Regions from separate parts of the Endozoicomonas sp. 4G genome, predicted to be linked through region 2. Evidence: predicted binding sites of a transcription regulator. Region 2 holds the regulator's gene; each other region holds the start of a gene.

Region 1 (10,987 bases), 2.8 Mb from region 2:
AATAACCAGAGGATGAGTCTATGAATCCCGCATTATGGGTCAGTAAAACCGGACTGGCTGCTCAGGAAAAGCAGATGTCCATCATTTCTAACAACCTGGCCAACGTCAATACTGTCGGTTTCAAACGGGATCGGGCCAATTTTGAAGATCTCTTTTATCACATTGAAAGGCAGCCAGGAGCCCTGGCAGACCAGGACAACGAACTGCCTGCTGGTTTGCAGCTGGGAACCGGCGTAAAAATGACCGGAACCCAGAAAGTGTTCACTCCCGGCAGTTATGAAACCACGAAACAGGCATTGGATCTGGCGATCATCGGTAATGGCTTTTTTCAGTTTACCCAGCCTGATGGCACCCTTGCCTTTTCCAGAAATGGTCAGTTTCATTTAGACGGCGATGGTCAAATAGTGAATGCCAGTGGTTTGCCTCTGGAACCGGGCATTATCGTACCCGCTGAGACGACCGGAATCAGTATCAGTGAAGATGGCATTGTTATGGCAACGATTCAGGGACAGGCTGAATCAGAAGAAATAGGTCAGATCAACATCGCTAACTTTGTTAATCCGGCGGGTCTGGTGGCTCAGGGGGGAAATATGTACCTGCAATCTGCCGCCAGTGGTGATCCGATAGAAGGTGCCGCCGGTCAGGGAGGTTTGGGAGTGTTGAAACAGTACACTCTGGAAACCTCCAATGTCAGCTCAGTGGAAGAGTTGGTCAATATGATATCAGCACAACGGGCCTATGAAATGAATTCCAAGGTCATTGCCGCAGCTGATGAAATGATGCAGTTCGTTAACCAGACTCTGTAACAGAGTTGACAGAGAGTTGGATAGGGGGCAGGGAATGAAACGTCTGTGTTTAATAACCGTGATTCTGTTGTCTGGTTGTACGACGGCAGCCCGACAGGTTGACACTCAATCTGCGGCTAAACCTCAGCAGGTGGCAGAGCATCCTGAACCTGAAATGGAAAAAGCGGTTGCCGAAGGGGTGGCCGAAGGGGTGGCCGAAGCGGTTGCCGAAAAAGCCGTCTTAAAAAAGAAAGCCCCTCATAGCTCAACGGTTTATCCCAGTGGCAGCCTGTTTAATGCCAACTACGGACATTTTATGTTCTCCGACCGTCGTGCATATCGGTTGGGCGATATTCTTACCATTGAGCTGGAAGGTACCACTAATGTCAGCATGAGTGGTTTAAGTAAAGTCGATAAAAATAATGCGATCAGCATTCCCGATCCCACTCTGTTGGGTAGATCCAGCGCAGATATTGTTGGCGGGATTGGGTCTCTGGCATTTGATATTCAACCTTCCAGAAGTTACGGCGGCAACACGTCCGCCAGCCGTGGTAACAGCCTGAAAGGTAATATTGCCGTGAAAGTCGTCGAGGTCTTCAGTAATGGCACCCTCAGGGTTGAGGGCGAAAAATGGCTGACCATCAATTCGGGTAAAGAGTTGATCAAGATCAGCGGGCTGGTTCGTCCGGAAGATATCAAAACCGATAACAAGGTGTCGTCTGAGCGGCTGGCTGAAGCAAAAATCGATTACGTAGCATTAGGCATTAACTCTGATGCCCATGAACCGGGCTGGGTGAGCAAGATACTTAACAGCCCATGGTTTCCATTTTGACAGGAGTCACTATGTTTTTAACACGGTGGGGACTGATATTTCTGATGCTCGTTATGGCGGGCAATGCCAGTGCCCGTCGGTTGTTGGATATGGTGGATGTTGAAGGGGTCAGAAATAATCAGCTGATTGGTTACGGGCTGGTGGTGGGGCTTGATGGTACCGGGGATAAGTCAGCGTTTACCAAACAGTCGCTGGTCAATATGCTCAGAGAATTCGGGTTGACCATCAGCAGCTCTGATGTGAATTCAAAAAATATTGCCGCAGTCACTGTCCACGCCACTTTGCCTCCCTTTGCCCGTCCGGGCCAGAAAATAGATGTAACCGTGTCTTCTATTGGTGATGCCAAGAGCCTGAGAGGCGGAACTCTGCTCCTGACACCGATGAAAGGCATTAATGGCGAAGTGTTTGCCGTTGCCCAGGGCAATCTGATTGTCGGCGGAGTTTCTGCTTCAGGGTTGACAGGAACGGCGGATGCTCCCGTCACTGGTAGCAGCATACAGATTAACAGCACGAACGCCGGTCGTATTCCCGGAGGGGCATTGGTTGAGCGCCCGGTGCAGAGCGCCTTCAATTTTGGCGAGCAGCTGGTACTGAATTTAAAAGAGCCCAGTTACACCAATGCTCGCAGGGTCGTAAAAGCCATTAATAATCACTTTGGCCCAAAAGTCGCCAATGCCAGTAATGGTGTCTCTATCCTGGTGTCGGCTCCCAAAGACAGCAGCCAGCGGGTGGTCTTTATGTCCATGCTGGAAGAGTTGAAGGTGGAAACGGCAGCTCCGGCAGCGCGAATTATTTTTAATTCCAGAACCGGCACGGTGGTCATGGGCGAGCATGTTCGTGTTCGCCCTGCTGCGGTCAGTCACGGCAATCTGGTTGTCAAAGTCCGGCAGCAAACGTCTGTCTCACAACCGGGTCCTTTCTCTCGAGGAGGACAGACACAAGCCATATTGAACGGCGATGTTGCCATAGAAGAGAAGAATGCCGCTATTTATATGGTGAACGAAGGCGTCACTTTGCAGGAAGTGGTGACGGCTATTAATGGTGTTGGGGCTACTCCCATGGATTTGATGTCCATCCTCGAGGCGCTGAGAGCAGCCGGGGCCCTGGAAGCTGAATTAATTGTGATTTAAATGGATTCTCTTAAATAGATTCTCTTGAATAGATCGTCGAAAAGGGCGTTTTGATATGGATATTGGAAGCAGTCTGTCGGCTAAACATCTGACCAGTATTTATCAGTCGGGATCGGATCAGGGAAAAGCTCCCCAAGACCTGAAAGAAGCTGCAGAAGCCTTCGAGGCCATATTTGTTAACGAATTACTGAAGAGTATGCGTCAGGCCAATGAAGCGATGATGGGCAGCTCAGACCTGCCGATGTCGGGCAAGGATGTGCAGTTTTTTCAGTCGATGTTTGACAGTCATATTGCCGGGCATCTGGGTAAGGAAGGCGGGCTGGGTATTGCTGAAGCTCTGGTAAGGCAGCTGGGTGACACCAACGATTGGCTGAATACTGAACGTGAATCGGGGTAGATACTATGAGCATGACACAGATCGGCATCTCTGGATTACAGGCCAGCCAGGCATCGCTGAATGTTACCAGTAATAACATTGCCAATGCGGAATCAGAAGGTTACAGCCGTCAGAGGGTCTACTGGGTTCCGTCTTATACCTTGTATCCGGGAATTGGCACCAAGGGAACCGGTGTTAATACCTCCAGTGTTGATCGGATAGCCAGTAGTTTTATTACTGCCCAGATGTGGGAGACTCAATCTCTGGCAGCAAAAACCGCCAGTTTTTCAGAATACATCACCTCCCTGGATCAATGGTTGGGCGACGACAGTACGTCGCTCACCGCCGGCCTTGATAGTTTTTTTACCACGCTTAATGGCGCATCGGCTGATCCTTATTCCAGTGCTTCCAGACAAGTCATACTCAGCGAAAGTAATAAGCTGGCTCAGCAATTTACGACACTGAACAACCAGATTGTTGGTCATCAGGATTTAGTTGGCAGGCAACTGGAGGCTTCGGTGGCAGAAGTGAATGGTCTGCTGGCCAATATCGCAGGTTTTAATAGCCAGGTGCAGAAGCTCAGCGCCAGTTCTCAGGCGTCTAACGAGTTATTGGACCAGCGGGATCTGGCTGTTAAAGAATTATCCAAGCTGTTGGGCGTTAATGTTATGGAGCAGCCTGATGGCCGTATTAATATTTTCTTGAAATCAGGTCAGCCTCTGTTACTGGGTGATCAGAAAAACAGTCTGAATGTTAGCGGTTCTGCCAGCCATCCCGACGGCTTCTCCATTGAGTTTGTAAGTGATTCGGCTGCTCTTGCGGTGCAGGGTGACCCCGGTGGCAGCATTGGTGGCATTCTCAGTTACCAGAACGGTGCTTTAAGGCAGGCTCAGAATGAGATTGGGCGCCTGGCGGTAGTGATGTCTTCGACCATCAATGCCCAGCTCAGACAGGGTGAGGATCTTAATGGCAATACCGGTGTTGATCTGTTTTCCGACCTCACTAATCCCGCAAGTGGCATATTTGCCCTGGATGCTGCGTCTGGCGCAGTGTCGGATATGAGAATTGCTGACAGTTCGCAACTGAAAGCCAGTGAGTACGACCTGCGGGTAGACAACACCGGCAACTACGTGGTCACCCGGTTGAGCGATGGCGTTCAAGTCGATAGTGGCAGCTTATCCGGTGCAGCAGGTACTCAGATCCTGAGCTTTGATGGTGTTGAGATTGATATCGATGGAGCTGCTACGGACCAGATTTACCGGCTGTCACCAGTGCGTTATGGGGCAAGAGATCTGGATTCGGTTCTGACGGACCCTTCTGCCCTGGCTCTTGCCGCAGCAGGTGCTGGCGTGGCCGATAATTCTAACCTGCAGAAAATTCTTGAGCTTCAGAATGGTCGGCTGGTCGAGGGAGAACGAAGCCTGACCGAAAGCTATAGCCGATTTATTGGCGATATTGCGGTACAGACTTCTCAGGCGAAAACAGAGGCCGATGGCGGTAAAAAACTGTTTGAGCAGGTTGAAGCAAGCCGCAATGCCTACAGCGGTGTCAACCTGGATGAAGAGGCTGCCAACCTGATGCGCTTTCAGCAACTCTACGGTGCCAATGCTCAGGTTATTTCTGTGGCCCGGCAAACCTTTGATTCATTGCTCAGAATGTTCTGATCCAGACAGGGAGTCCAAAACATGCGTGTCAGCACCATCAACTTCAATAATATTATGCTCAGGGCTATGCAGGACAGTATGGCTAAACTGGCCATTACCAATGAACAGATGGCCGCTGGCAAACGTATCCTGCAACCCTCGGATGACTCCGTTGATACCGTAAAAATTCTTCAGATTAATAATGAAATAACCGCTATAGAGCAGTACGAAGACAACATTGATTCGGCCAGAAGAATGCTGGAGCAGCAGGATGTTTTGTACAGTAGTATGACGGATCAGTTGCGTCGTGCACGGGATATTATTTTGCAGGCCAGTAACGAAGTCCTGTCGGTTGAGGACTATAAGCCACTGGCAGAGGAGCTGGAAACGATCAGTGAATCTCTGTTGAGCCTGGCCAATTATCAGCAGTCCGATGAGCAATACTTGTTCTCCGGAACCCTGAGCACTCAGATGCCGGTTACGTTTGATGCAACCACCGGTGATTATTCGTACAGTGGCAATAATAACCTTCGCCAGGTCAATATCAGTGGCTCGGCTCAGGTGCCGGTTAATGAGTCGGGAGAAAATCTGTTTTTTGATTCAGCCATTACACCACCAGCAACAATGGATAGTATCTTTGATGCCTTGTCTGTTGCGGTGGCTGAACTGAGAGCTTCTGATCCTAAGACTGTTTTTAACTCCACAGAGGCAATGAAATGGGTTGATGCCACTCTGGAGCGGGTTGGAATCGCCCAGACCAAGGCAGGCAGTAATCAGACTGTGCTTGACCGGGTGGGTGACAGCCATGCCGATATCAAACTGATGCTGGAAAGCCTTCGTTCATCCCTTGAAGATGTTGATATGGCCAAGGCAGCTACCGATCTGGCCCACCAACAGACCGTCCTCAGTGCCAGTCAGCAGGTGTATGCCAACATCAAGCAGTTGTCGCTGTTCAATTATTTCTAACCGGTTATTTTTTTTAAAAAAATCCCCCACTTCAGAGAATTTAAGATTTTTTGACACCTTGCCGATTGGAGTTCTGAACCCATCACAGACGAGTGGTGACAAGCATGTCAGGAATAAATCGCACCGGGTCAAAAAAAGCAGCCAGCCCAATAATTGCTCAGCCTGCTGTCAAGAATGGTGCCAAAGCGGTTGAACCTCCTAAAGTCAATGACGATCGTCTCCGGTTGAGTGGTGAAGCCCAGAATATTGAAGAGTTGTTCCAGTCCCTTTCAGCGATAGATGAAATTGACCAGAAAAAAGTAGAGAGCATTCGTCAGGCCATTAAAAAAGGAGAGATGCCGGTCGATTATCAAATGCTGGCCAACAAAATTCTGGAGCTTTCCGATGACTTTGACGACCACCGAAAGGAGTGACCATAAGACGAGTGCTTACAGCGTTTCTCCTGAACAAAAGCTGTTGGATAATATTCGTGATGCACTGGCTTTAACCCGCAAACTGGAAGCGGTTCTGAGTAAAGCCCACAATCTGATGTTAGAAAGGAATATTAGCGCGTTAGAGACTCATCTTGAGACTCAGGTCAAACTACTGAACATGCTGCAACTGAATGCTTCCCTGCGAGAGCACTATTTGAAAGAAATGGGGCTGTCACCGGATAAGGTGGGTATGCGATCTTTTCTGCAAATGATACCTCTCACTCCTCAAACGGAAACCACACTGAAACAGTGGCATCAACTGGAAATAACAGCAGGCCGTTGTCGTACTCTGAATCAGGCCAACGGTAAACTGTTGAGTCGTCTGGCTGCCAGTACTAACCAGATTATTGATGTCGTTTTCGCCACTCAGGAATCTACGCCCTATAACCAGCAGGGCATCTGTGAAAGAAAGCTGGGCTGATCAGCATGTTGTTTTCCGATCATGCACGGCAACTACGGAAACTGTTGATTTTTGGCCTCGCCCTGTTGCTGGTTTCCCGGTCTTTAGCCAACCCGGTCAGAGAGTTCCCGCAGGAACTGAGTGACCATCAGTGGGAGCTGACGACTTCCCGTTTCCAGTGTCGTCTGGTTAGCAAAGTGACCGGGCTTGGCAATATCGTTTTGAATTCCGCTGCCGGAGGCGTGCATTATATCGCCCTGGAATCGGATGTGTTTATTAAAGAAGCCCGTCATATTCGTGTTGAGGTGCAACAAACACCCTGGCTTCATAGCCCTTATGTGAATGCTTTTGGCGATATTGAAGTAGAGCCGGAAAAACCGTTTGCAATGAAAGTTAATGTGGCCCGTGTCGTTGAAGACCTGCAACAGGGTCATCAGCTGGTTATTGAGATTCAGAGGGAAGCGGTTAACCCTGTTTTCATTAAAATGCCCGCCATGAATTTTCAAAAAACGGCAGCATCATTTTATCAGTGTTATGGGGCGTTACTGGCTCTGAACTATGAGCAGGCCAGAGAAACGATGATCTACTACCCTCCTGCAAGATCCCGCATAAGCCCCGAACGATTATCACACCTTGATGACCTGGCTACTTATATTCTGGTGGATAAAAGTATCGCCAATGTGACTATTGATGCTCACACAGATTCCTGGGGTGACAGGCTGGAAAATCTTCAGCTGTCAAAAATACGTGCCATTCGGGTGTTTAACTATTTGCGATCAAAAGGCATTGCCGAACAGCGTATTATTATGCGCTATCACGGTGACCGCTATCCTGTAGCCTCCAATCAGACCCTTGCCGGAAGAAATAAAAACCGACGGGTAAAGATTACCCTGAACCGCCGATAAATAATTCTGACAATAAATTGTCAGCTGAACAATATTTCACAGAACAACAGTGGATGGCGGCTCAATGGAAATCAAAGGTCTTAACCCGGATGCTCTCAGTGTACTCCTGAAGGACCGGCCTGCTCCGATTTTACCCTCCTCAATTGAATCTGAAGGCATGACGACGCCCGGTTTTGGCAATCTGTTGCAACAGGCCATTGACAAGGTGAATGGTCTGCAAAAAGAGTCCAGCAGCATGATGCACAAGATTGAAACCGGGGAAAGTGATGACCTCCTGGGCACCATGATTGCCATGCAGAAATCCAGTATTTCTTTTCAGGCATTGATGCAGGTCCGCAATAAGGCAGTGACTGCTTACGAAGACATCATGCGTATGCAGATTTAAGGTAGAAAAAGACCATGGCCGAATCAGAGTCAGAAAAAAAGACTGCCCCGGAGCAGACACCGGAAGAAAAAGAAGTGAAACCTGTACCGCGGGAAATGTTGGACAGGGTCACCGGGGTTCTGAGAAAGAATCGCAGCTATCAAGTAGCGCTGATGGTGTTGTTTGCTGTTTCTGTTGCCCTGATGTCGGTTTTCTGGCTCTGGTCGCAATCCCCCGATTATCAGCCACTGTATGGCAATCAGGAACTCTATGATGTGGCCAGTGTGGTCAATGTGCTGGAACAAAACAATATTGCCTATAAAATTCACCCTGCTTCGGGTCAAGTCATGGTGGATGCCGGACGACTCTCTGATGCCCGTATGCAGCTGGCAGTATCCGGCGTTCAGGCAAGGTCACCGGAAGGACTGGAAACGCTGGATGGGCAGGAAATCGGTACCAGCCAGTTTGTGGAAAATGTCCGTTACCGGCGCGGTCTCGAAGGTGAGCTGGCCCAGACGATTATCAGCTTGAAACCCGTTCGCAATGCCCGTATCCATCTGGCCCTACCCAAGCAGAGCAGCTTTATCCGTAAACAGGGAAAACCCTCAGCCTCGGTGTTTGTCGATCTGTTTCCGGGATACCGGCTAAACAATGAGCAGATTGAAGGCATTGTCAATCTGGTGGCTGCCAGTGTCGCCAACATGAATCGCAGCGATGTTTCGGTGATTGACCAGTCCGGCAAGTTGCTCTCTTCAGATGTTTTGTTGGGCAACAGCGCGCTCAGTGAAGCCAGTAAACAGCTGGATTTCAAGCGTCAGGTAGAAGCTCATTTTCAACAGCGTATCAGCGCCTTGCTCGAGCCTCTGGTGGGTTCTGCCAATTTCAGGGCGCAGGTCACTGCCAATGTGGATTTTGAGCGGGTGGTGCAGACTGTCGAGCAATATGAGCCCGGTGCTCCGGTGTTAAGAAGTGAGCAGGGCAAGGAAATGGTCAACACTGGCCAGGGAGCCGGTGGCATACCCGGTGCTCTCGCCAATCAGCCGCCGGAAGAAGAGGATCAGGCCCAGGCGGAGCAGAGCAGTAATACCCGGTCAGAGTTTGTCCGTAATTATGAAGTCGACAAAGTGATCAGGCAGGTGGCCAATCAGCAGGGCAGGGTACAGAAACTCAGCGTGGCCGTTGTTCTCAATGAATTGCCTGATGAAGCTTTGGGTATTGGCAACTGGGATCAGGCAAGAATTGCCACAATTCAACAAATGATCATCGATGCAACCGGCATTGACCAGGCCCGTGGTGATCAGATCAGCATTCACACCGCACCGTTTGTGCCAGTCACTCATGTTGAGCCTGTCGGACTGGCTTGGTGGCAGCAGCCGCAGGTACTTTATTATCTCAAATATATTTGCGGCACTTTGCTGGGCATTCTGGTGATTATGTTCCTTTTAAGGCCCATGATGAAACAGATCACTCTCAAGATGGAGGAGCCTATTGCATTACCTCATGCAATGTCAGCGGGAGATAATAACACCCAGTTCGACCAAAAAGGTAGGAAGGTGATATTTGATGACACCTTTGATCTTTTGCCTCCTGAGCTGGCAGATTTTGAAACCCAGGTGACTCAGATGCGAGAGCTGTCGTCGAAGGCGCCAGCCAGGGTGGCACAGGTGATCAAGCTATGGATGAACAGCTATGAGTGATAATCAAAGAGTTTTGCCATCAAGGCAGCCGACGCCTAAAGACATAGCCATTCTGCTGCTCAGTCTTGGGGAGAAAGGGGCAGCGCAGGTATTCAAACACCTTAGCCAGCGGGAAGTTCGACAGATCAGCGCGACCATGGCTACCATCGCACCCTTGAAAAGAGACCAGGTTCAGGAAGTGCTGGATCTGTTTTTCCATACCTATCGGTATGACAGTGCCTTGTCTGGTTCCTCAAAGGGCTACCTTAACAAAACCTTGAAACTGGCCTTAGGTGATAAAGAAGCTAAAGGTGTAATGGATTCTATTTTTGGCGGCGAGAGCAACAGTTTGGAAGCGATGAAGTGGATGGACTCGGGAACCATCACCGAACTGATTGTTGATGAGCACCCACAGCTTCAGGCAGTGGTATTGACCTACCTGGGAGCCACCCAGGCCACCGACGTATTAATGCGCCTGCCAGCCAAGAATCACCAGGATCTATTATCACGAGTCGCCCGATTGCAGGAATTACATCCGTCCATTATTGAAGAACTCAACATTATATTTGATGCCAATATCGGCAAAATGAGCACCAGCCAGAATACCACCGTCAGTGGTCTTCGTCAGGTGGCCGATATTATGAACCGAATGAACGACACTTCGGTGCAGAGTCTGTTGGGGTACTTCAAGGAGCAGGATAAGAAACTGGCTGAGCAGATTGAACAACAAATGTTCCTCTTTGAACACCTTATGCGTCTGGATGAAGATGCACTGCGTAAGGTTATGGCAGAGGTCAGCCAGGATATTCTGGCCCTGGCTCTCAAGGGGGCTGCCCAGGAGATGGTTGATGCCATTGTCGGCACCATGACCAAGCGAAGTTCCAAATTCCTGCTTGAAGATATCGAAAACCTTGGTGCGGTCCGCGCCAGTCAGGTTCAGTCGGCCCGTAATGATGTGCTGCGGGCAGCGCGACAGCTGGCTGCATCCGGTGAGATAGAGCTGATCTTTAATGATGAGGACGAGATGATCGGGTGATGCACAGCAATGCTCACCCCTTTTTTCATACTATTGGAAACAGGTTGGTTCATGACAAACAGACAAAAAATATGGCAGCCTGAGACAGCCGCCTTCAAACGGTTTCTCTTTCCGGTTCACCAAAAGTCAGGTGAAGCTCAGGTTTCAGAGACCCATCAACAACCCGAACCTGATATTTCCCAACCTGTCGACAGGGTTCAGAATACAGTAGCAACACCGCCGGAAGCCATTGAGCCTTCTGCAGAAGTTTTGCAGAGTGCCCTGAAGCAGGGGATTGAACAAGGCTATGCCAAAGGCGTGGAAGAAGGCCGCCGAATGGGCTTTGAAGAGGGCAGGGAACTGGGGGTTAAAGAAGGCGGGCGTATTGCTACTGAGGAGCAGAAAAAACTGGTGTCCCTGCT
Region 2 (10,987 bases):
GCCTGAACAAAACTCTGATCACTACCGATGGCTCTACCTTGCTGGGCGCAGATAATAAAGCAGGTATTGCTGAAATACTTACCGCTGTTGACTACTTAATAGCCCACCCAGAAATTCCCCATGCCGAAATTCGTATTGGCTTTACTCCTGATGAAGAAATTGGCAGGGGTGCAAACTTGTTTGATGTCGGCAGTTTTGGTGCAGACTTCGCCTATACAATTGATGGAGGGCCACTGGGCGAGTTCCAGTACGAGAACTTCAACGCTTCAGCTGCTAAAATCAACGTGACTGGCCAAAGTGTTCATCCGGGACATGCGAAAAACAAGTTGGTGAATGCCATGCTCATCGCTGCTGAGTTTATCGGTGAAATGCCCTCAGACGAGACACCTCAGACTACCGAAGGTTATCAAGGTTTTTACCACCTTAAGACCATGGAAAGCTCAGTGACAGAAACCACGATGAACTGGATCATCAGAGACTTTGATCCGGAAAAACAGACAGCTCGCAAACAATTCATCACTGACAAAGTCGCTGAATTCAACTATCGATATGGTGAGCACAGGCTCTCCCTGGAATTAACCGATAACTACCGCAACATGCGTGAAGTGATTGAACCTAAGAAAGATATTATCAACCTGGCTATCAAGGCCATAGAAACTGCAGAAGTTAGACCTGTAATCATTCCTATCCGGGGTGGTACCGACGGTGCCAGACTTTCCTTTAAAGGACTGCCCTGCCCCAATATTTTCACCGGCGGTTACAATTTCCATGGACCCTATGAGTTTATCTGTCTGGAAGACATGGAAAAAACCGTCGAAGTGCTGGTGAATATTGCCCAGCTAGCTCCCCAGACGTTTAATAATCACGAACACTGATTACAAAAATTTTGTTTATACAGCTATTAAAAAAGACGTTATTAGACGTCTTTTTTAATAGCTGTATAAGACTCACCTTATCAGCATGATCGAGAACGCCCGCCATTCACTCCTATCATCAATCTTTTTCCTTCTCTGGCTCCCGACTGACTACCTCTTCTGGTACCTGATCTGACTGAAGAGTGACCGGATAATCAAGTGCTAACCAGGAAAAGTAGCCATCCCTGAAAAAGAACACTCTCTTGTACCCCCAGAGTGCTGCAAGGTAACTCGCTACCGCTCCCCTCATGTGGTAAGTGCTGTTGCCATAGATGACAATAGGCGTCTTTTTATCCAGAGTATCAGGCGCAAATAGTTGTCTGAAACCGGCCCTGAGATCCAGGCTGTTAGACCGCTCAATATGCCCCCATTGCCACTGTTGATAGGGCCTCACATCGATAAACAGGGCTCCCAGTTCATGAAGGCGCTTGGCCTGTTGTGAGTTGATGGTAACAACATTTTTGATATGGACTGGCGCTTCCTGGGCAGAGAGGAAGCAGGAGGTCAGGGCTAGAAAGCACCCCGCAAGATAAAAATTCCATTTCATATGAAAACAGGTCCGTTATAAGGCTATTTATTCCGTTTAAGACTATTTATTAAAAAAGACATGGAGCAAGGACCTGAGAGCTTGGGGACCCGCAAGGGTCCCTTTAGGAACACTGATGTTTTAACCTAACCAGTGATGAAGTCTGGCTCTCAATCTGACAGCGGCCTGGGAGTGAATCTGACTGACTCTGGACTCGCTGACACCGAGAACCTTACCAATCTCCTTGAGATTCATTTCCTCATCGTAATAAAGCATCAGCACCAGCTTTTCTCGCTCAGGTAACTTCTCTATCGCTTCCACCAGGGCATACTTGAACTTCTCTTCCTGAATATCGGCGGATGGGCCCCGATCTCCAGAACGGGCCTGCATTCTGGACTCTTCGCTGTCGAACAGTTCTTCAAAACTGAACAGTCGACAACCACGGAGATCACTAAGAATGGTGTAGAACTCATCGAGATTAACTTCCAGCTCCTGGGCCACTTCGAAATCTCTGGCATCTCTTCCCAGGCGGGCTTCAACTTTCTGAATCGCTTCCGTCACTTTACGACTGTTTCTGTATACGGATCTTGGTCCCCAGTCACCTTTACGGATTTCATCCAGCATGGCACCACGGATACGGATACCGGCAAAGGTTTCGAAACTGGCTCCTTTACTGGCATCGTATTTTGAGGCCGCTTCCAGCAGACCGATCATGCCTGATTGAACCAGATCGTCGATCTGAACGCTGGCTGGCATTCTGGCTGCCAGATGGTTAGCGATTCTTTTTACCAGGGCTTTATGGGTTTCAACCATTTCGGTCTGAATCAGTTTCTGACTCTTTTCCTGACTCTTTTCCTGAGCCGCTTTAATTGCCTGCACATCCTGTGCTGTAGCATCCATGCTTATACCCTCTCTTTTATTCTTGTTGGCAAGAAGAATTCAATACGACCTCTTGGTGGTGTGACCGGTATTGCCATCATCTGATGGGCAATACGAGAAATGGCTTTCGAAGCCCGGCAATCCGGACTGAACTGCAAAAGAGCCTGCTGACGGGCCAGCGAACCTGCAACCGCCTTGTCGAATGGAATGGATCCCAGGTAACGGAGAATAATTTCTACTTCATCATTAAGATAAGATTGCAGTCTTTCAAACTGGTTAGAACCATACCGACGATTACTAACGGCGTTTACAATCACTCCAAAACGACGAACACCGTATATTCGGTAAAGCATACGGATCATCCTCACAGCATCTAACAGTGATAAAACTTCCTGATTGATAACGATGAGAATTTCTCCCGCTGCCTGAATAAGCGCTACATTATCCGGAGCCAACCCGGGAGCGGTATCAATGACCAGGGTATCAAGCGTGGGAGCCAGTGACTCCAGACTGTCTATCATTCGGACAGCATGACCGGTTTCTACGGTCTCTCTCCAGATGGGTTCCCCTTCTGGCGACAATACTTTCAGCCCCCCGGGTCCATCCTGAATAAAACTGGAAAAAGAGTCGTTGTCATCGAAGTGAGTCATATCGAGCTTCTTCTCAAGCCCAAGGCTTAGTCCAACATCAGGGACTGCGAGGTTTCCATCCATTAAAACCACACGTCTTCCGTTGTTTGTAAGCGCCAGTGCGAGATTGACAGCAATCAGTGTTTTACCTACTCCACCTTTACATCCTGCAACCGCAATAATCTGTTTTGTTGATGAGTTCATGAGTTTCAGCTTCTTATAAGTGATTACTGCATGAGATCTGGAATCAAAAACGTTTTTTCTTTTTACTGCCTATGTCTTATTAGTAACAAGAGCCGTGCCAATTTTTTAAAATGCCTGTTTTTCAGGGATAATCGCCTGCCTGACGAAACACCATTTTTATCGCCCTCAAAAAAATCAACATAACCCACTGTTTTTATTGAAATTTATTTTTATTAGTCGAATTGCTGTCACGTTACTTTTTTGACAGCGTTAAGACGACTGTCAACAAAAAGGCATCAAATGTCTTTTTGTTGAAAAATAAAAAGCAAATTATTTGACACTGTCATTTTATAGTGACGAATTACTGTCGCATAAAAATTTTTCGAATTTAAAAAACCGTTATTTTATTGACTAAATAAAAACAAAATGTGGATAACTTAAAAAACGACAAAATAAAGATAATTTTATACACATCGAAAAACACGGTTCACTCTGAGATAAAAACCGTCAAAAAAATACAAAAACGGCCTCACCTGCTTTTTTTTCAAAAGCAGGTGAGGCCGTCATAAAATGGACGCTGAAAACTGGAAATTTCAGGCAAAAAAAATGGCTGTCAGCTAACGCTGACAGCCATTTTTTTTAAACGATCGACTTAACGCATGGTTTCTTCATAACGATGAAGGCCATACTTTCTCATTTTCTCAACCAACGTAGTACGGCGAATCTGAAGTTTGTCAGCCGCCCTGGCTACAACGCTGTTGCAGTCACTTAAGGCTTGCTGAATCAGACTTTTTTCCAGTCGCGTCAAAAACTCCTTCAGATTCAGGCCGCCAACAGGAAGAATCGCCAAGTCATCCACTTTTCCAGGCCCGGCGGGCTGAATGCTGTCCGGGAATAACTCGGCAACACCGTCATCATCAGAAATGGCTTCCATATAACGAAAATTCTGAGGCAGATCCTGAACACCTACGACACCGTATGGGTACATGATCGCCAGCCTTTCCAGCAAATTGGACATTTCCCTGACGTTGCCTGGCCAGCCATGACGGCAGAGCGACATAATGGCAGCGGAACTCAAACGAATGGAGCCACGACTCTGTTTTTCCATGGCGCTGACCAGCTCGTTGAGAATCAGCGGAATATCTTCCGGACGATCCCTGAGTGCAGGCATTTCAATGGGGAATACATTCAGTCGGTAGTACAGGTCTTCCCTGAATTCACCGGACTCAATCATTTCAGAAAGGTTTTTATGGGTAGCCGCTATAATTCTGACATCCACGGGAATCTGCTCGGAACCGCCCACTCTTTCAATCGTCCGTTCCTGCAAAACCCTGAGCAACTTAACCTGCATGTGCAGTGGCATATCACCAATTTCGTCAAGAAACAGTGTGCCACCCTGTGCCAGTTCAAACCGTCCTTTTCTTGAGCTAACAGCTCCGGTAAAAGAGCCTTTCTCATGGCCAAACAGTTCACTTTCCAACAACTCGTTAGGAATGGCACCACAGTTTACTGGCACAAAAGGCATATCCCGACGATGGGAATGGTCATGCAGATTTCTGGCCACCAGCTCTTTGCCTGTTCCTGACTCACCGGTCACCATAACATTGACGTCACGGTTGGCCACCTGTGCCATAAAAGCGCGAACTTTACGAACTCGATCACTTTTACCGACCAGTCCACGGAACAGTTCTACCTGCTGATTCATTCCAGTCTGGTGAAGTTGACGCCATTGCTCACGGTACACCTGACCATAATGCAAACACGAGAGTAACTGTGAACGGTTGCAGGGCCAGTCTACACGAGCGATGATCTGTCTGCGAAGGGAGGATTGGAGGTTTTCCGGAAGCGGCTCAGCTATGCGAATGACGGGAACACCGCCACTCCAATTCTGTATGCGGGCGATCATGCCCTGCATTGAGCTTTCTGCCTGGAGAAAATCTCCAAGAAAAAGCGCACAGAAACCACTTTTGTCGGATTCTTTGATAGCATCTTCCCAATGGGCGGAGCTGACCGCCTTGGTACGATACCCCATAAACTCGATAATGGTACTTAGATCATGTCGGCGCTGTTGAGAGTCTTCGATGATCAATACCTGATCTGCTGCATCCATTGTAACGACTTTCCTTGTCATCTACGCAATGAGAATAAACAGCCTTGAAATAATATGAATCGCAATAAGCAAACTCTTATTAATTCATTTAAGGTCTAAAATCCTATTTCGTCAAATTTCTTCGACACTTTAATCCTTTTTTCGACTTTTTTGTGAAAAATGACGTGAAATAACCCTCCTTATCGATCGTTTGCGGGTGCCATCTGCAAAGATGGACACCCCCGGGAGATCTACGGTCGGATGCCAGCAAGCCTCATTTGGGTCATGCTTCAGACTGGTTGGCAGCACATTCGTGAGATGAATTCACCGATGACCTTTTCGTGCCACCCTCGCGAGTGGGAAAAGCAGAGAATTCCAAGTGTTCACTTTAAGTCACTTGTGGTCGCTGTAGACGACGGGGAATTTTCGCTTGAGCAGCAGTAGAAAGTCCGTACTTTGCTTGAAACGGTATTTTTTTTGAGTAGTATTCAGGCGCTAGTCTGACAATGCGCACTGAGTCTGAAGGGTATGAAACTTGTACAGAGGGTAAAGCCTGGAAAAATATATCTAACCCACCGTGCTTGTTTATATACTTTCCATTTCCTATATAAAAGAGACTATGAATCAATTTTCCATCTGATAATAACTGTACAATATCTCCCCAGCGTAGTTTTTCTTGATCAAATTCCTGAACAGAAGCAAAAGGCAGGCTTTCATACCAACCATTAAAATCTTTAACCGATTGTCTATCCATTCCAAATGCCAGATAATTAACAAATTGATGACAGCAGCCACTTACAACACTGTCATCATCTTGAAAATTCCATAAAGTTTTACACACATTCTCAAACCCCTCCGTGAAGATATTGGATAATCTTTTTTTAGCTTCAATCCAGTGGTCTGAATCAGGAACAACCTCTTCAAAAAAAGACAAATAACCTGAAAAATCTTTTTCTAAAACAGGCAAGTCAGGAGTCACGTTATGATACTTTATGCCATTCAGACTAAATGGAAAAATATGAGAGTCAAAGTCCTTATTCCTTACCTCAATAAAGAATTCTTCATCGTGAAAGATTAATTGATTGGCAGGACTAACCTTTCTTTCTGATAACCATTTATTATTAACCTGAGTCTGATAGCTTTTATCCAAAGTTAATTGATTAGTTGCCAACTCTTTACGACCGGAGCTTACTGACTCTGTTAAAGCGAGATCAGCTTGCAAGCATATCTCTGTTACTGGGTTCATTGGCATACATCCTGTATTATTTCTCTATACGACAGATAAGAAAGCCAATAATTCCCTTGTTTGTTGATTAATAATAACCATCAGGTAAGTCTGCATAACAATCGTCGAAAAAACCGTCGAAAAAACCGTCGAAAAAACCGTCGAAAAAACCGTCGAAAAAACCGTCGAAAAAACCGTCGAAAAAACCGTCGAAAAGCATTTAGACTTTGGCTTGCCACCCCATATTATTGCCTGGTTTGAGCGGGGTCAGTACACTCCGTCATTTTGGAACTATTTTTAACTTCTGATGTCTATATCTGAACCAATAACTCAGGGTAAACAAAAGTGAAAAAGATTCTGCTCAGTATACTAACTTTATTTTGCTTATTTCCTTTTTTGCACAGTAAAGCCATCACAATCCCGCCGCCACATTACGTGGTAGTTTTCCATGAGAATTACTGTAAAAAATACAGGTATTCCATTCAATATTACATGAAGAATCTTGAAGAAAACGGGCATTCTGCATTTCACTTGTGCACTGATACCGTTGATATTAAAGAGCTGAAAAGGCGGATAGACCTCAATGCTAAAGATAGAAACATCAACCTGCCTGATATTAAGGGAATAAATATTTTTGGCCCGGTCATTTCCAGCAAAACAGTCGATTACCTTAAACCCAAAGACCTCTTTTTTTACCCTACTACAGCTTTGACAGTTGATAATATTGATTTGATTCTATGGAGAAGTTCAACATTGATCGACATTAAAACTGAACCGTATAATTCTCCTTATATTGAACGATGGGTGTCTCATATGTTTGCGTCACCCGGCGACATTAATACAGATATATCAACAGCATTATATGATTTTGCAAGCAATACTGTTCAACATAAGAATATTTCCGTTGGAGAAAATTTCAAAAACAAGCTAAAGAATGATTTATCGGACTCCAGAACAATTGATTATTACAGTTTTAGTTACCCTTATTACGGTGAAGGGACTGCATTATTAGGAATGGCATCTTTCCCTGTCCTCTATGTTATTACCGGACTCGCTCGCGTACGTGAGGGTTATAGCTTCTGGGATCGGCGTCAAACGCCTGGTGATAAAATTGGCACCCCTATTCTTTATGGCCTTATGTCAGTACTCGAAGCATACGCAATTTTTAGCTATTTATACACTCAGCATTATCTGCCTCATGATAATAAATGGAAAAGGGTCTTGCTGAGAAAACCATTAACTGTTGATGGCCTTCTCGATCCATCTACCGAATTATAATCATTTTCAATATTAAAAAGTGCCCGTTTATGCCCGCATAACAACATAGCGGGCACTGAGTTTCATTTTGTGTCAGACTTTTTGCGATTCAGCCAGGTTCTTTCGATCAGCAGCAGCAGCTCACCACTGAGCAGACACAGAGCAATAATAACCAGCGGGGTATTTAATGAGAAGTGCCAGTTTTTTATCATCAGGAACAGGTGCTGGGAGGCGGTGACCAAGCCGACCGCAGCAAACAGGCAGGTCAAAAATATACTGATATAACGGTAATGAGGCAGCACCATCAGGATGCCGAGCAGCCCGATAACCGTTCTTTCAGTGCGGCAGAATGGGCAGGTTTTCACAATTTCTGTCAGATCCATCCACCAGGTCACTGCACAAATCACAATGGCAATCCATCCCAATGGTCTGATATAGCGGCTTAGCACCAATGTCTTGATCATGGAACCGGTCTCAGTGAACTTATCTCAACAGGGTTATCGTAAGATCACCGAGACTCTTTACTCTATTTATACGACCTGCCAAACCTTTCTCAGCACTCCTGAAGATGAAAGCCCAGCGCCTTCAGATGCTCCTGCACTCCTGCCTCACACTTTCTGGCCTGAACTGTCAGAGTGCTGAACTCCCGCCGCTCCCGGTAATGCTTTCTCATTCGGTCAAACTCGATGCAGCGTGCTTTCTTATCCATATAGAGGAGGCGGCGCATAAGGGCATCGTCGTGGCGTAGATCGTAGACTGATTTCATCGCCAGACCAGCAGCCTGGGCAGCGGTGGCAGAGTCATTAAAACCCATTCTTTTCAGGGCGGGCATGGGAGTGACAGCGGCCAGCCTGACCCGGCCCGGCAAACCAAAGGTCCGGCACAGGGCCTTATACACCTTTTCAGTACCCGAGATTTTTCCGTCCAGGCTGTAACCAGCAATATGAGGGGTGCCAATATCCACGCGGGCCAGCAAATCCAGATTGACATCGGGTTCATATTCCCAAACATCCAGCACCACACTGAGATCAAGACCTTCTTCAAGGACTTTCAGCAGCGCCTGGTTATCAATGACAGGGCCTCTTCCGCCATTGATCAGAATAGAGCCCGGTTTTATCTGGCTCAGCCTGTCATAATCCAGCATGTGATGGGTGGGGTAATCCACATGCCAGGTCAGGGGGGTATGCAGGGCAATAACATCACACTGTTGCAGCAGTGTTTCTAAAGGTTCAAATCGGACTCCCGGCGTTCGCTCACAGAGCGGATCACAGGCCATAACCTCAACACCCAGTCCTGCAAAGGTTTGATACAGTCGGCTGCCCACTTGCCCGTGGCCCACAATGCCGACCTTTCTTTTTTTCAGCTCAAAGCCATCGCGATCAGCAAGAATATCCAGAGCACAAAGCACGTACTCAACAACCGATTGAGCATTACAACCAGGCGCATTAGCAAATGTAATGCCTCGGTTGGCCAGGGCGAACTGATCAATATGATCAACGCCAGCAGTACATGAGCCAACAAACCTGAGTGAAGAAGCCTGGCTCAGCAGCGCTTCATTCACCTTTGTCACTGAGCGCACCAGCAGCGCGTCGGCACCAGCAATATCGCCAGCAGCAATATCCCGCCCCTGCAAAGCCACTACTTCACCCAGTGCACCAAAGCATTCATGGAGCAGTGGAATGTTCTCGTCAGCAACAATTTTCATCGATAGCAGTGCTCATTGAGTTCAGTAATGCCGTGATACTATAGTCCATCCTTAAAATTAACAACTCAGGACTTATGGGATTCCATTTTTCCTGTTTGAGAAATAAAATCTATACAGCTTTCATTCCGGCCAATTACTGCCCATGACTTCGAAAGTAACTGTTCGCACCCTTGCCCTGCTTTTACTGTTCACTCTGACAAGCTGTGGTTATCGTTCCACACCTGAATATCAGTTGGAGGAGTATGAAGAAAGGATCAGTACCGTTACCGGGCAGCCACTGCCTCCCGCTACGGTCAGCTTTCCTGAACTTCCTCCGCTAAGAGAGAGGCAATACCCATTGCCGGATATTCGCTTGAAAGCACTGGAAGCCCTGAATCTTCTGGAATGCCCCAGGCTCACTCAGCTTATCGCACATCGCAACAACAGTCTGGGCAAACAGATGCAACCTTCCCAGTTGCTGGACTACGAAAAAAAACTGATCGCTCAGCTTAAAGACTGCACAAACTATTTACAGCAACAGAATAAAAAGCCAGAACTAAGGACCCGACTGGAAGCTATTCTCCAACAAAAAGAAGCCGCATTGCCTGCCGCGAAATGGAACGCCTTGCTGTCTAACACCGAGCTGCCAGACCAGCTCAGCGGCTTTCAAACGCTGCTCCCGCTTCATGGTGATAATGGCCGCCAGGGAACGCTGGAGGCATTGAAGTATCTGAAGTTGTATCTGAAAGATGACCGTTTTTCTCCCCCCTACGATCAACAGTCTCTGGAAGTGCAACTGCAACAATTAACCGCCTCTCACTACAGCGGTCAGCTTCTGGCTGCTGCTACCGCTCTCACCAACACCCTCAACCGGGTTTCCGTGATGCTGGAAAAAAGCAACAATACCATCTGCCCACAAGGTCGGCGTTCTGTAAAAATAGAACGCCTCAACAATGTCTTCAGACTTTTCTATGTCGACAGTATTCAACCTTACATAGCCAGAGTCGTTTCAGAAGGGAGGGACTGGCGGTCTGTCATGCTGCCTTTATTGCTTGAACTGCCGCCTCCTCCAGACAAAGCCATGGAAGACTACCTGCTGGCCATTACCGATTGTGATTCCGCCTTTTCCGTTTGGCATCAACTGAACAGAGCCATCCTGCGACATGCCCAAAGCTGGCAGAAAGTACTGACTGAATGCCAGATTCAACCCGGGCAAAATCCTGCGAATTAATTTCCACGCACCGGTGCCGATAGACAGCTCTAAGGGCAATTCTTCATTCACACTTTTATGCCCTGCACCACCGGAGATTCAATGGATAAAAAGCCGGATGACGAAGGGAATGTGATTGACCTTTTTACCCGCAGGCCCATCGACGAAAAAGAGAATGAAAAAATCATCAGGCTGGCACCGGAGATGGACGGTCTGGAAATGCTCTACAGCAACGACGCCAATCCCGGCAAACTTTTCAGCATGAAAATCCTCTGCTGGGCCCTGAAAAAAGACGGTACGGTGGACGCCATGGTGCCCTGGCTCAACCAGTTGGTATTTGCCCAAAACCTCAATGACCCACTAAACGGACACTGGGAAGGCTATTACGACA
Region 3 (10,987 bases), 2.8 Mb from region 2:
TAAAGACAATCAGCCAATTTTACCAACCACAATGACGTCTTTATTTTCAGGGATTTCATTAAACGACAACACATACATACCCTCAGTACATAAACGAGCGTATCTGGCCATAGCCGGGCGCAGTGATGCATTGACCAGCATAACAGGCACTTTTCCTTCCGCTGCAAGGTTGGCAGAAACTTCTGGCATTTGCGTCTGCAGTTGCTCCGCAATCCGGGGTTCAAGTGGCAGTGTGTCGGGGGAGAAGTCATTGCTCTGACGAGCCTGCTGGTAACTTTGCATAATGACCTGCTCCAGTTCTGAGCTCATGGTGACCACCGGGATTTCAGGGGTGTTGCCCACCAGGTTCTGAATAATGCTGCGACGCAGGGCAATACGAACTTCAGAGGTCAGCAAGTGAGTTTCTGTAATCCGTTCAGACGATTCCAGCAGGGTGCTGGCAATGGTTTGAATATCGCTGACGGACACATCTTCAATCAGCAAATCTCTGAGTATTCGGGAAAACACGCTCATAGAGAGCTTTTTGGGAATAAGGTCTTCTGCCAGTTTGGGGGAATAGTGAGTCAGCTTATCCAGCAGTTGCATCACTTCATCATGGCCAAGCAGCTCACTGGCGTGTTCATCAATAACTTTATTAAGGTGGGTAGCGATCACTGTGGCAGCATCAACCACCGTGTAGCCAAGTCCGACCGCATGTTCCCGCTCTGTGGTTTCAATCCAGAGTGCTTTCAGTCCGTAGGCAGGCTCTGAAGTTTCAATGCCATTGATCTCGCCAAACACTTCACCGGGATTGATGGCTAATAAACGCATGGGTTCAATCTGGCCTTCGGCGACAATGACACCCTTAAGCAATATGTTGTAACTGTCTGGTTTCAGGTTCAGGTTGTCTTTTACATGCACGCTGGGTATCAGGAAGCCCAGCTCCCGGGATTGGGTTTTGCGAATGCCTTTCAGTTGAGTGAGCAATTGTGCGCCCTGTTTTTCATCCGCCAGAGGAATGAGTTTATAACCCAGCTCAAGTCCCAGGGTGTCCACCGGTGGAATATCTCCCCAGGAGTAGGGCGTTTCATGTTGGTCTTCTGCGCTGGCTTGAGAAGGGCCGCTTTCAGGCTCATCCTTTTGCCGTTTGCTGGTCCACCAGGCCAGAAACGCCACCATTAAGCCGAGACTGATAAAGGGGACATGGGGCATACCGGGAACAATGCCTATCACCACTAAAATCATGGCAGTCAGGCCCAACGCTTTCGGAGAAGAAAACATCTGCTCGGAAACCTGGTGGCCGACATCCGCCGATTCAGAAACACGGGTTACCATAATCGCCGCAGAGGTAGAAAGCAGCAGCGATGGAATCTGGGCAACCAGACCGTCACCGATCGTCAGCAGAGAGTAAACAGCAAAGGCATCTCCAGCGGACAGCCCCTGACCCAGGGTGCCTATCAGCATGCCACCAATAATATTAATGGCAAGAATCAGCAGGCCAGCCACGGCATCGCCCCGGACAAACTTGCTGGCACCATCCATTGAGCCATAGAAGTCTGCCTCCCGACGTACACTTTCCCGGCGGTCATGAGCTTCCTGCTGATTAATAACACCCGCATTCAAGTCTGCGTCGATGGACATCTGCTTGCCTGGCAAAGCATCCAGAGTAAAGCGGGCGGTCACTTCAGAAATACGACCAGCGCCTTTCGTCACCACGACAAAGTTGATGATTACCAAAATAAAGAACACCACCAGACCAACAACGTAACTGTTGCCAATCACCACCTCACCAAAGGATTGGATCACCTTTCCGGCAGCGCCATTACCGGTGTGTCCATTGAGCAGCACTACTCTGGTCGATGCCACGTTCAGAGCGAGACGCAACAGAGTGGAAACCAGCAGGATGGTTGGAAACACGGCAAACTCGAGAGGCCGAAGCGTGTAGATACTGACTAATAAAATGAGCAGCGACAGGGCAATGTTGAAGGTAAAAAATACATCCAGCATAAAAGGCGGCATTGGCAGTGTCACCATGCCAAGAGTCATCAGAACGATCAGTGGAATCCCGATATTCAGGTTGCCGCTTTTGGGCGACATCATGTGTAGCAGACGTTGAGCTTCCTTGATCATTGTGCCTTTTTATCCCATTTTTCCCGGAAGGCGCGGGGAACTTCCGGAGTTGGTAAATCGGGTGCCTTGCTTTTGCGTCCGGCCTGAAAGTCATTCAGGTGATGGACGTAGGCCAAAACCTGGGCCACTGCTAAAAACAGGTCGTCGGCAATTTCCTGATTCAACTGTGTCGTATAATAAATCACCCGGGTTAGCGTTGGTGACTGTACCACTGGCTTATTATATTCCCTCGCTACTGCACAGATACGCAAGGCTACCCGGTCAACACCTTTTGCGACAACATAGGGAGCCCTGGCTTTATCCAGATCGTACTTCAGGGCCACTGCAAAGTGTGTTGGATTGGTGATGATGACATCCGCTGAAGGAACGGCCTGCATCATTCTGCGCCCGGCAATTTCCTGTTGCTTTTCCCGCAGTTTTGAACGAAGCTCTGGCTGACCTTCAGCTTCTTTCATTTCATCACGCATTTCCTTGTGTGTCATGCGCAGTTTTTTTATGTGGTTCCATCTTTGAAAAGGCACATCAATAAAACAGATCAACAGCAGGGCGGTCACCAGAATGGCGAAGGCCATGGCCGCATGATGGAGCCCCTCTGATATTGCCTGAATGATTGGTAGCCGGTTCAACCAGAGCATCTCCCGAAAGAACCATTGGTGAATGAGCCAGAGCGAAAAAGACAGTAGCAAGATTTTGGCGATGGACTTGAGCAACTCAATCATGGAGTTGGCAGAAAACATACGTTTAATGCCTTTGAAAAAGCTGATGCGCTCAGCCTTGGGTTGTAACTGTTTGTTTGAGAATATCCAGCCTCCCAAAGCCGCTGAAGCGGCGATTGAAGCCAGAATGACAAACAGCGCAAAAGGCATCAAACCGGAGAACCCCTGAGTCATACTGATGGCCAGGTGCTCTGTCAGCCAGCTTTCCTGACGCAGTGCGTCTTTTTCAAAGCTGAAGCTTTTGTGCATCACCTGTACCAGCCGGTCACGAATTAATCCGCCACTGACCCATAAAGCACCGAGCGTTGAAGCCAGCAGAGCAAAAGTGACCAGCTCCCGGGATCGGGGAACCTGGCCTTCGTCACGGCTCTTCTGAAGCTTTCGTTCTGAGGGTTCTTCTGAGCGTTCGCCGGAATCGGGTTGTTCTGCCATCTTAAAATACCTAAAGAACCAGGGATCGTAGAAGGTCCAGAACAGTCTGGGTAAATCGTATGAAGACACCGTTCAGGGTGGAACTGATCAGCATCAGGATAAAAATGCCCGCCAGCATGGTCAGGGGAAAGCCCAGGCTGAAAATGTTGAACTGCGGAGCCGAGCGGTTCATCACACCAAAGGTAAACATGACAATTAATAAAGCCACAATGGCGGGTAGCACCATTAGCAGTGCACTGGCAAACATCCAACCGCCCAGGGCCGGCAGTTGGCCAATAGCCAGCTGGCTGATATGAAAGGGCGCAATGGGAAGGGTATTAAAACTTTCTACAACAATAGAAATGACCACCAGGTGTCCATCCACCGCCAGAAACATCAGAAAACTCAATAGTTGGAATACCTGGCTGATTACCGGAATCTGGGCGCCGTTCATCGGATCAAACATCACCGCCATACCCAGTCCCATCTGTAAAGAGAGCATCTGACCGGCGGAGGTGAAAATAGCGAAATAGATTTGCAGTACCATGGCCATTACAAGACCAATAGCCAGCTGTTGTACTGTGATCAACAGACCGGTACTTGAGAGTGGCTCTACTGCCGGAACTGCAGGCAACATGGGAGCAACAATAATGGTGATGGCCATCGCCAGAATTACCCGAATTCTCGGTGCCACCACCTGACTATTCATAATGGGCATGGCCAGAAACAGGGCTCCGATACGGAAAAACGGCCAGAGGTACTGACCAATCCAGCCCACCACCTCGGAGAAAGTCACCATCGGCATCAGGCCAGCATCTCGGGAATAAAGTCATAAAGTCGGCGAAACAGATCCATAAACTCCTGAATCAACCAGGGCCCCGTCAGGCCAATGGTGACCAGTGTTGCCAGCAAACGGGGGAGGAAACTGAGGGTTTGTTCATTGATTTGAGTTGCCGCCTGAAGGGTACTGACCACCAGGCCAACCAGCAGTCCGGGCATGACAATCACCGATACCATCAGAACAATAAGAGTCAGCGCATCACGAAAAAGGTCTGCCACAACTTCCGGTGTCATGGGGTTTCCCCTGAACAGGTTTTTAAATAAATGCTTTGTAGATATATAAGAACATTTTTTTACTTTAAAAACGACTTAAAAAAATGACAACTCTATTTAATAAATTCACAAGCTCTTCCGAGTGGTATTTATCAACAGGCAGTACGTTGAAGTCATCAAGCGATTAAAACCTTGAATAGGAATCAAGAAAATGGCAATGACCGTAAATACTAACATCTTCTCCCAGAATGCTCAGCGCAATTTGGCCAGGACTGAGGTAGGCCTTCAAACGGCAATGCAGCGTTTGTCTTCGGGTATGCGTATTAACAGCGCTAAGGATGATGCTGCCGGTTTGCAGATTGCGAATAAAATGCAGGCACAAATTGGTGGACTTGGTGTCGCTATCCGTAATGCCAACGATGGCATCTCCATGGCCCAGACTGCTGAAGGTGCCATGAGTGAGATCACCAACTCTTTGCTGCGTATGAGGGACCTGGCACTTCAGGCCTCCAGTGGCACCTATGAGGCGGCTGATATAAGCGCTCTGCAAGCTGAATACGATGCTCAACTCGCTGAGATTGGCCGTATTGCCGCCACCACTGAGTTTAACGGGACAACCGTTCTTGGCGCAGGTGCCGTCGAAATTGCCGTTGATTACACCGATGCTACCAGCAATAACGTAACGCTTAACTTTACGGCGGTTGCGCTGACGGCTGTTACCTTTACCGATGCCACTACCGCTAAGGCAGCAGTAGGTGCACTGGATGCAGATATTGCCTCCTATGATGCGGTCCGGGCCAGCTTGGGTGCGGCGCAAAACCGACTGACCACGACTGTCAATAACCTTGCCAATATCCGTGAAAACCTGACGGCCTCCAGAAGCCGCATCATGGATACTGATTTTGCTGCCGAAACAGCGAATCTGAGTAAGTATCAGGTTATGCAACAGGCGGGTACTGCGGTGTTGGCTCAGGCTAACGCTATACCTCAGAACATTCTGTCACTGTTGCGTTAATCGTCTCAGGAAAGTTTGTAATATTTGTTCAGCTTCAATGCGGATGGTTTTTGTGGGAGCCAGCCTGCTCCCATTATTTATGAAGCTGTTTTGTTATTCAGTCGTGTTTCGCAAAGCGGTGTCGGCTGAATAGAGTCAAAGCCTTGTACAGGAGTTAAGAAAATGGCAATGACCGTAAATACTAATATTTTTTCCCAGAATGCTCAGCGCAATTTGGCCAGGACTGAGGTGGGACTTCAAACTGCAATGCAGCGTTTGTCTTCGGGTATGCGTATCAACAGTGCCAAGGACGATGCTGCCGGTTTGCAAATTGCGAATAAAATGTCAGCACAAATTGGTGGGCTTAGTGTTGCTATCCGTAACGCTAATGATGGTATCTCAATGGCTCAGACTGCTGAAGGCGCAATGAGTGAGATTACTAACTCTATGTTGCGTATGAGGGATCTGGCTTTGCAGGCCTCCAGTGGCACCTATGAGACGGCTGATGTTAATGCTCTGAAAGCTGAATACGATGCTCAGCTGGCTGAGATTACCCGGATTAGTGCAACCACTGAGTTTAACGGTAAAACAGTCATTGGTGCCGGTGCCATAGAAGTTGCGGTTGACTACACCGATGCTACCTCCAATAACGTAACGCTTAACTTTGCTGCGGTTGCGATGACCGCTGCCACCTTTACCGATGCCGCTACAGCGAAAACGGCAGTGGCTGCACTGGATGTAGATATTGCCGCTTATGATGCGGTCCGGGCCAGCCTGGGTGCGGCTCAAAACCGACTGACCACGACCGTCAATAACCTTGCCAATATCCATGAGAATCTGACGGCCTCCAGAAGCCGTATCATGGATACTGATTTTGCGGCAGAAACAGCGAAACTGAGTAAGTATCAGGTTATGCAACAGGCGGGTACTGCGGTGTTGGCTCAGGCTAATGCTATACCCCAGAACATTCTGTCCCTGTTGCGTTAATCGCTTCAGAGCAGTTTAGTCAGCTTGAATGCTGATGGTCTTTGTGGGAGCCAACCAGCTCCCATTTTTTATGGAGCTGCCTGTTATTCAGTCATGTTTCCCAAAGCGGTGCCGACTGAATAAAAGCAACAATTAATCAGAGGCTGATTATGTTCAGTTTGAATGGCATCTACTCAGGGCTCGATGTGACCGCCATGGTGGACGCTTTGGTGGAAGCCGAGCGTGCTCCGGCAGAAAGCCGTTATGCCCGCAGAGAGCAGGCTTATAACGTAGAACTGTCTGCTGTTGGTCAGCTACAGTCTGCCCTGGATGAACTTAATACCCAGTTAACAAGCCTGAACAGTGTCAGCAAACTCAGCCCCAGAGAAGGTAGCAGCAGTCATGAGTCAGTCTTGAGTGCAACGGTTTCCAGCAGTGCTGTGGCAGGGAATTATCAGTTTTATGTGGATCAGCTGGCCACTCATCATCAGGCGGTATCCAATGCTGTTGCTTCAGATGCCACTATCGGTGCCGGAACGGTCAGTTTATCGGTTAACGGTCAATCTTTTTCTGTGGTGGTTGAACCAGGCAAAGAGAGCCTGGCGGATTTACGTGATGCCATAAACAGCGCTACCGATAACTCCGGAGTGCAGGCCACGATTATTAATGAAAACGGTCAGCAACGCCTGATGCTTAATAGTGAGGAATCCGGAGCAGCAAACGCCATAACGGCAGACTTTAGTGGCCTTTCCGGCGGATCAGCAGCCCTGGGATCATTGACTGACTTGCAGGTGGCCGCTGATGCCATCGTCAGGTTTGGTTCAGGCGCTGCTGCAATCACGGTCACTTCCTCAGATAACCAATTGGAAAATCTTATTGATGGCGTCACGCTTGATTTAAAAGCCGTCAGCTCAGACCCGGTCACCGTGAATGTTTCATTGGATAAAGACAATGTTAAAGAGTCCATGCAGGGTTTTGTGGATGCCTGGAATGAGCTCCAGTCCACCCTTGACACGCTGACCGATTACAACGGGGCAACTGCGGGACCTCTTAATGGTGATGCCCAGACCCGGACTATTGCGAACCAATTAAGAAGTGTACTCAGCTCTTTATTTGGTGAAGATGGCGACCCATTCAGAACCATTGGACAACTGGGGTTGAAAACCACCGAAGACGGTTCGTTAACTCTGGATACCGAAACTTTGGATGAGGCTTTGGCTAACAACTTTGATGAAGTAGCGCAGGTGCTGGCGGGTGAAGATGGTTTAATGAGTCGGCTTGAAGAGGTTCTTGCAACGCATCTTGGCAGTGACGGAACACTTGAAACTCGTGAAGATCGGATTGAAGAAGGCCTGAGTGATATTGAAGACGATCGTGCTGGACTGGAGCTGAGGCTGGAACGAATCCGTAGCTATCATCAGAGGCAGTTCCTGATGATGGAAACAATTCTGGCATCATTCAGTGGCACCAGTGAGTGGCTCACCAACAGCCTGCAAAACAATAATTCCTGATCACGGAGAGATTTATGAAGAAAAAAGGCCTGGGTGCTTATCAAAAACAGGAAAAAGCGGGTGTTGAAGTCTCTGATTCTGTCCAGCTGGTGGGTGTGATGTTTACCAAGCTGATGGACAACCTGGCTAAAGCAAGTCATTACATTGAGCGAAAAGACCTGACCAATAAGTCTGATCGCCTCTCCCTTTCCGTCGAAATTCTAATGGTACTGGAACAATCTCTGGATTTTGAAAAAGGTGGTGACCTGGCCAGTAATCTTCAATCGTTATACCTCTATTGTATGAGGCGTTTGACTGAGGCCAATAAAGATAATGATGTGACCGCAATCAGTGAAGTGATGGGATTATTAAAAGAAATACAGGAAGCCTGGGCTCATATTTCTGCACCTCAAGTTGCGACTGCAACGATCCAGTAGTAGAGAGGCTTGAATGGAAAACCAGGCGCTACCCGCTTTTTCGTTGTTATCACTATTGAGACCGGTGCCATCGGTTGATGGTGCTCAACCCCGGGTTATGGCATCAGCCCAGGCCCTTAACACTTCCTCAGATTTTGCCTTTGAAAACATTCTTCAGCAGTTTGCCCTGACAGAATCTGCACCGGCAGAGTTTGTTGCTTTGGGGCTGGCATCTACAGAGTTGACACCCGCAGAGTTGACACCTGCTGATTGGCAGGCAACACCCGATTTACTGGCGATAAGCCCTGACGCTTCCGGGCTGATAAAGCATTTTCCTGTTACCGACTTACCAGCACTAATAAGAGAGACAAAATCTGAACAGGCAGCCGTGGCGATAAAAAGTACGCCAACAGCAGGGAGGACTGAACGGCCTGATGTAAATGTGTCACAGATTGAAAAGGCGGCAACTATCGATTTATCGGTTCGATCACCAGAATCACAGGTCTCTTTGATTCCGGTTGTTGCCCAGGGAGCTACCCAGACTCAAAGACCATTAACCGATGTTAATCAGCTGAATCATCTCACCGAAAAACTCAGGTCGGAAGTCACGATAAAACCGGATCAGATATTAGCAGAAGCCAAAGTACCGGAAATAAAACATCACAATGGAATAAAAGACATTCCAGCTCCCCTGCCTCTGCCCAGTGTTGAAATGGAAGGGGAAGTGACTCTAAAAACCATGTCCGCAACAACCATGTCCGCAACATCCATGTCTACAACAACAATGCCCGCATTGATGCCGCAAACTGAGTCAGTACAGATGGTTGTTCATCAGGCGCCGCAAACCTCTCAACATGCTGCTTCCATTCAGATGACTGAGCAACCATCAGTCACCCAGTCATCTTCGGTTAAACAGCCTTTCCTGCAACCAGAAATAGCCCAGCGATCCTTTGGCCAGACAGTGGTTCAAATGATCAAGCAGGGTGACCAGAAAATGGAGTTTCGTTTAGACCCACCGGAATTAGGCCGGGTCACGCTGACGGTTAGCGTTGATAGAGATGCTGTCAGCCTTCAGGCAATAACAGCAACACCGGCCGCCAGGGATTTGCTTCTGCTTCATGGCGATCGCCTGCGGGAAGCGCTTAATAGTGAATCACTGACCCTGGGGCAAATGTCAGTGGATGTAGGTAGCCAGAAAGAGTCTGATACGTCGGAACAATCTTCAGAATACCTGCCCACCGCCGATGGTTGTCTTGAATCAAATGGTTATCAGAGTGCCCAGGAACAATTCAGGGTTCATGGCGGCAGATTATTGGATCATTTCGTTTAACAGATAATCGGAAAAGGAGTGCCTGACTATGGCAGATGAAAAGGACAGCAGCGCCTCTGAAAACAAAAGTTCAGGCAACAGCAAGTTACTGATTATCATCATTATTCTTCTGGTGTTATTGCTGGCAGGTGGTGGCGGCTTTGTGGCAATGACCATGATGGCCCCTAAGGACCAGCAGCAACCGCAACAGCAAGAGCAACCGCAACAACCCGTGTCAACATTGGCGCCACCCAGTTTTATGGTACTTGAGCCATTTATTATTACTCTCAAAAGCGAAGGCCGACCCCGGTATATGCAGATAAAACTGTCATGGATGGTAAGGGATGAAGCCATGATCGCAACACTGGAAGCTTATCGTCCTCTTATTCGTAATGAAATGATCAACTATCTGGGCTCTCTCTCTTTTGAGGAGGCTAAAGCCGGAGGAGTCACCGAGACGATCCGTTCTGAAACGCTGGCAAGAGTAAATGCACTGTTGACCAAAGAGAATGTGGCAGCGAGGGTGGAAGACAGTCTGATTACGGACCTTGTGATCCAGTAGCAGCTTAGTGGCAGACATGCAGCAAAAAGGACTTAACGCTTATCGCCAGCAGGCAGGAAATCAGCGGGATGTTCTGGTTAAACAACACTTGTCCCTGGTTAAGAAGATTGTGCTGCACCTGGCCAGCAGCCTGGGCAGTAATATCTCCCGGGATGATCTTTTGCAGGCAGGGATGATGGGGCTTCTGGATGCTGCCAGTCGTTATGATCCGGGTCGCAAAGTCCCCTTTGAACAGTTTGCCAAAACCCGGATTCGGGGTGCAGTGATTGATGAGTTACGGCAGTGGGACTGGCGCAGCAGAACCGACCGGGAACACGGGCAAAAGATCAGGAATGCAATCCAGAAGCTTAATACCCAACTGGGGCGTGCTCCGGCCGAGTCAGAAATTGCCGAAGCACTTGGCGTCAGCCTTGAGCGATACCACCGCATGTTGCAGGGCAGTAATTCCGACAGCCTGCTGAGCCTGGATGGGCTGATGCAGGGTGAGGCCGACAGCAAAATCATAGAGATCAATGATGATGACTCTATAGAAGTGGTTGCTATGGGGAGGGAGCGCAGCAAGGCACTGGCAAAAGCGTTACAGGAGCTGCCGGAACGGGAGCAACATCTGATGAATCTCTATTATGTCCATGAACTGAATATGAAAGAAATTGGAGAAGCTTTGGAACTGACGGAGGCCCGTATTTGCCAGTTACACCGTCAGGCAGTGTTACGACTGCGTTCGCTGCTGGAAGAATGGAACAGGGAATAATGTTATGAAAATTTTGGGGCTACTGATCCAGCTTGGCTGCATCTTTGGTGGTTTTGTGGCGGCAGGCGGTGAAATGGCAGCTATCTGGCAGCCAGCAGAAATAGTGATGATTGGTGGTGGCGCATTGGGGGCGTTCCTCATTGCTAACCCAACTAATGTTGTCAAAGCCGCTGGACGACATTTGGTTTATACCGTTAATAATTCAGGCTT

What was found. The regulator FliA, encoded in region 2, starts transcription of late flagellar genes. The targets are predictions, from matches to a motif close to CTAAAGTTNNNNNNNNNNCNGCCGATA.
Region 1: flgM (flagellar biosynthesis anti-sigma factor FlgM) is a predicted target of FliA. The motif match lies at 5,773-5,799, and genes of this name have one in related genera.
Region 3: fliD (flagellar filament capping protein FliD) is a predicted target of FliA. The motif match lies at 6,361-6,387, and genes of this name have one in related genera.

The regions. Positions count from the first base shown of each region.
Region 1 covers NZ_CP082909.1:290,948-301,934, forward strand. Annotated here, with positions in the region: gene flgG (flagellar basal-body rod protein FlgG) at 21-806, shown strand; gene K7B67_RS01495 (flagellar basal body L-ring protein FlgH) at 841-1,617, shown strand; gene K7B67_RS01500 (flagellar basal body P-ring protein FlgI) at 1,629-2,747, shown strand; gene K7B67_RS01505 (rod-binding protein) at 2,803-3,144, shown strand; gene flgK (flagellar hook-associated protein FlgK) at 3,150-4,787, shown strand; gene flgL (flagellar hook-associated protein FlgL) at 4,809-5,732, shown strand; gene flgM (flagellar biosynthesis anti-sigma factor FlgM) at 5,837-6,145, shown strand; gene K7B67_RS01525 (flagellar protein FlgN) at 6,117-6,626, shown strand; gene K7B67_RS01530 (OmpA family protein) at 6,632-7,510, shown strand; gene fliE (flagellar hook-basal body complex protein FliE) at 7,575-7,895, shown strand; gene fliF (flagellar basal-body MS-ring/collar protein FliF) at 7,910-9,571, shown strand; gene fliG (flagellar motor switch protein FliG) at 9,564-10,586, shown strand; gene K7B67_RS01550 (FliH/SctL family protein) at 10,638-10,987, shown strand, end outside.
Region 2 covers NZ_CP082909.1:3,494,527-3,505,513, forward strand. Annotated here, with positions in the region: gene pepT (peptidase T) at 1-875, shown strand, start outside; gene K7B67_RS13625 (rhodanese-like domain-containing protein) at 994-1,461, opposite strand; gene K7B67_RS13630 (RNA polymerase sigma factor FliA) at 1,582-2,340, opposite strand; gene K7B67_RS13635 (P-loop NTPase) at 2,343-3,152, opposite strand; gene K7B67_RS13640 (sigma-54 dependent transcriptional regulator) at 3,784-5,241, opposite strand; gene K7B67_RS13645 (hypothetical protein) at 5,609-6,466, opposite strand; gene K7B67_RS13650 (hypothetical protein) at 6,938-7,723, shown strand; gene K7B67_RS13655 (hypothetical protein) at 7,786-8,166, opposite strand; gene pdxB (4-phosphoerythronate dehydrogenase PdxB) at 8,256-9,407, opposite strand; gene K7B67_RS13665 (DUF3080 family protein) at 9,550-10,617, shown strand; gene K7B67_RS13670 (hypothetical protein) at 10,699-10,987, shown strand, end outside.
Region 3 covers NZ_CP082909.1:309,296-320,282, forward strand. Annotated here, with positions in the region: gene flhA (flagellar biosynthesis protein FlhA) at 10-2,109, opposite strand; gene flhB (flagellar biosynthesis protein FlhB) at 2,106-3,257, opposite strand; gene fliR (flagellar biosynthetic protein FliR) at 3,268-4,041, opposite strand; gene fliQ (flagellar biosynthesis protein FliQ) at 4,041-4,310, opposite strand; gene K7B67_RS01615 (flagellin) at 4,501-5,304, shown strand; gene K7B67_RS01620 (flagellin) at 5,467-6,270, shown strand; gene fliD (flagellar filament capping protein FliD) at 6,420-7,760, shown strand; gene fliS (flagellar export chaperone FliS) at 7,775-8,176, shown strand; gene K7B67_RS01635 (flagellar hook-length control protein FliK) at 8,190-9,485, shown strand; gene K7B67_RS01640 (flagellar basal body-associated FliL family protein) at 9,514-10,026, shown strand; gene K7B67_RS01645 (FliA/WhiG family RNA polymerase sigma factor) at 10,043-10,777, shown strand; gene motA (flagellar motor stator protein MotA) at 10,782-10,987, shown strand, end outside.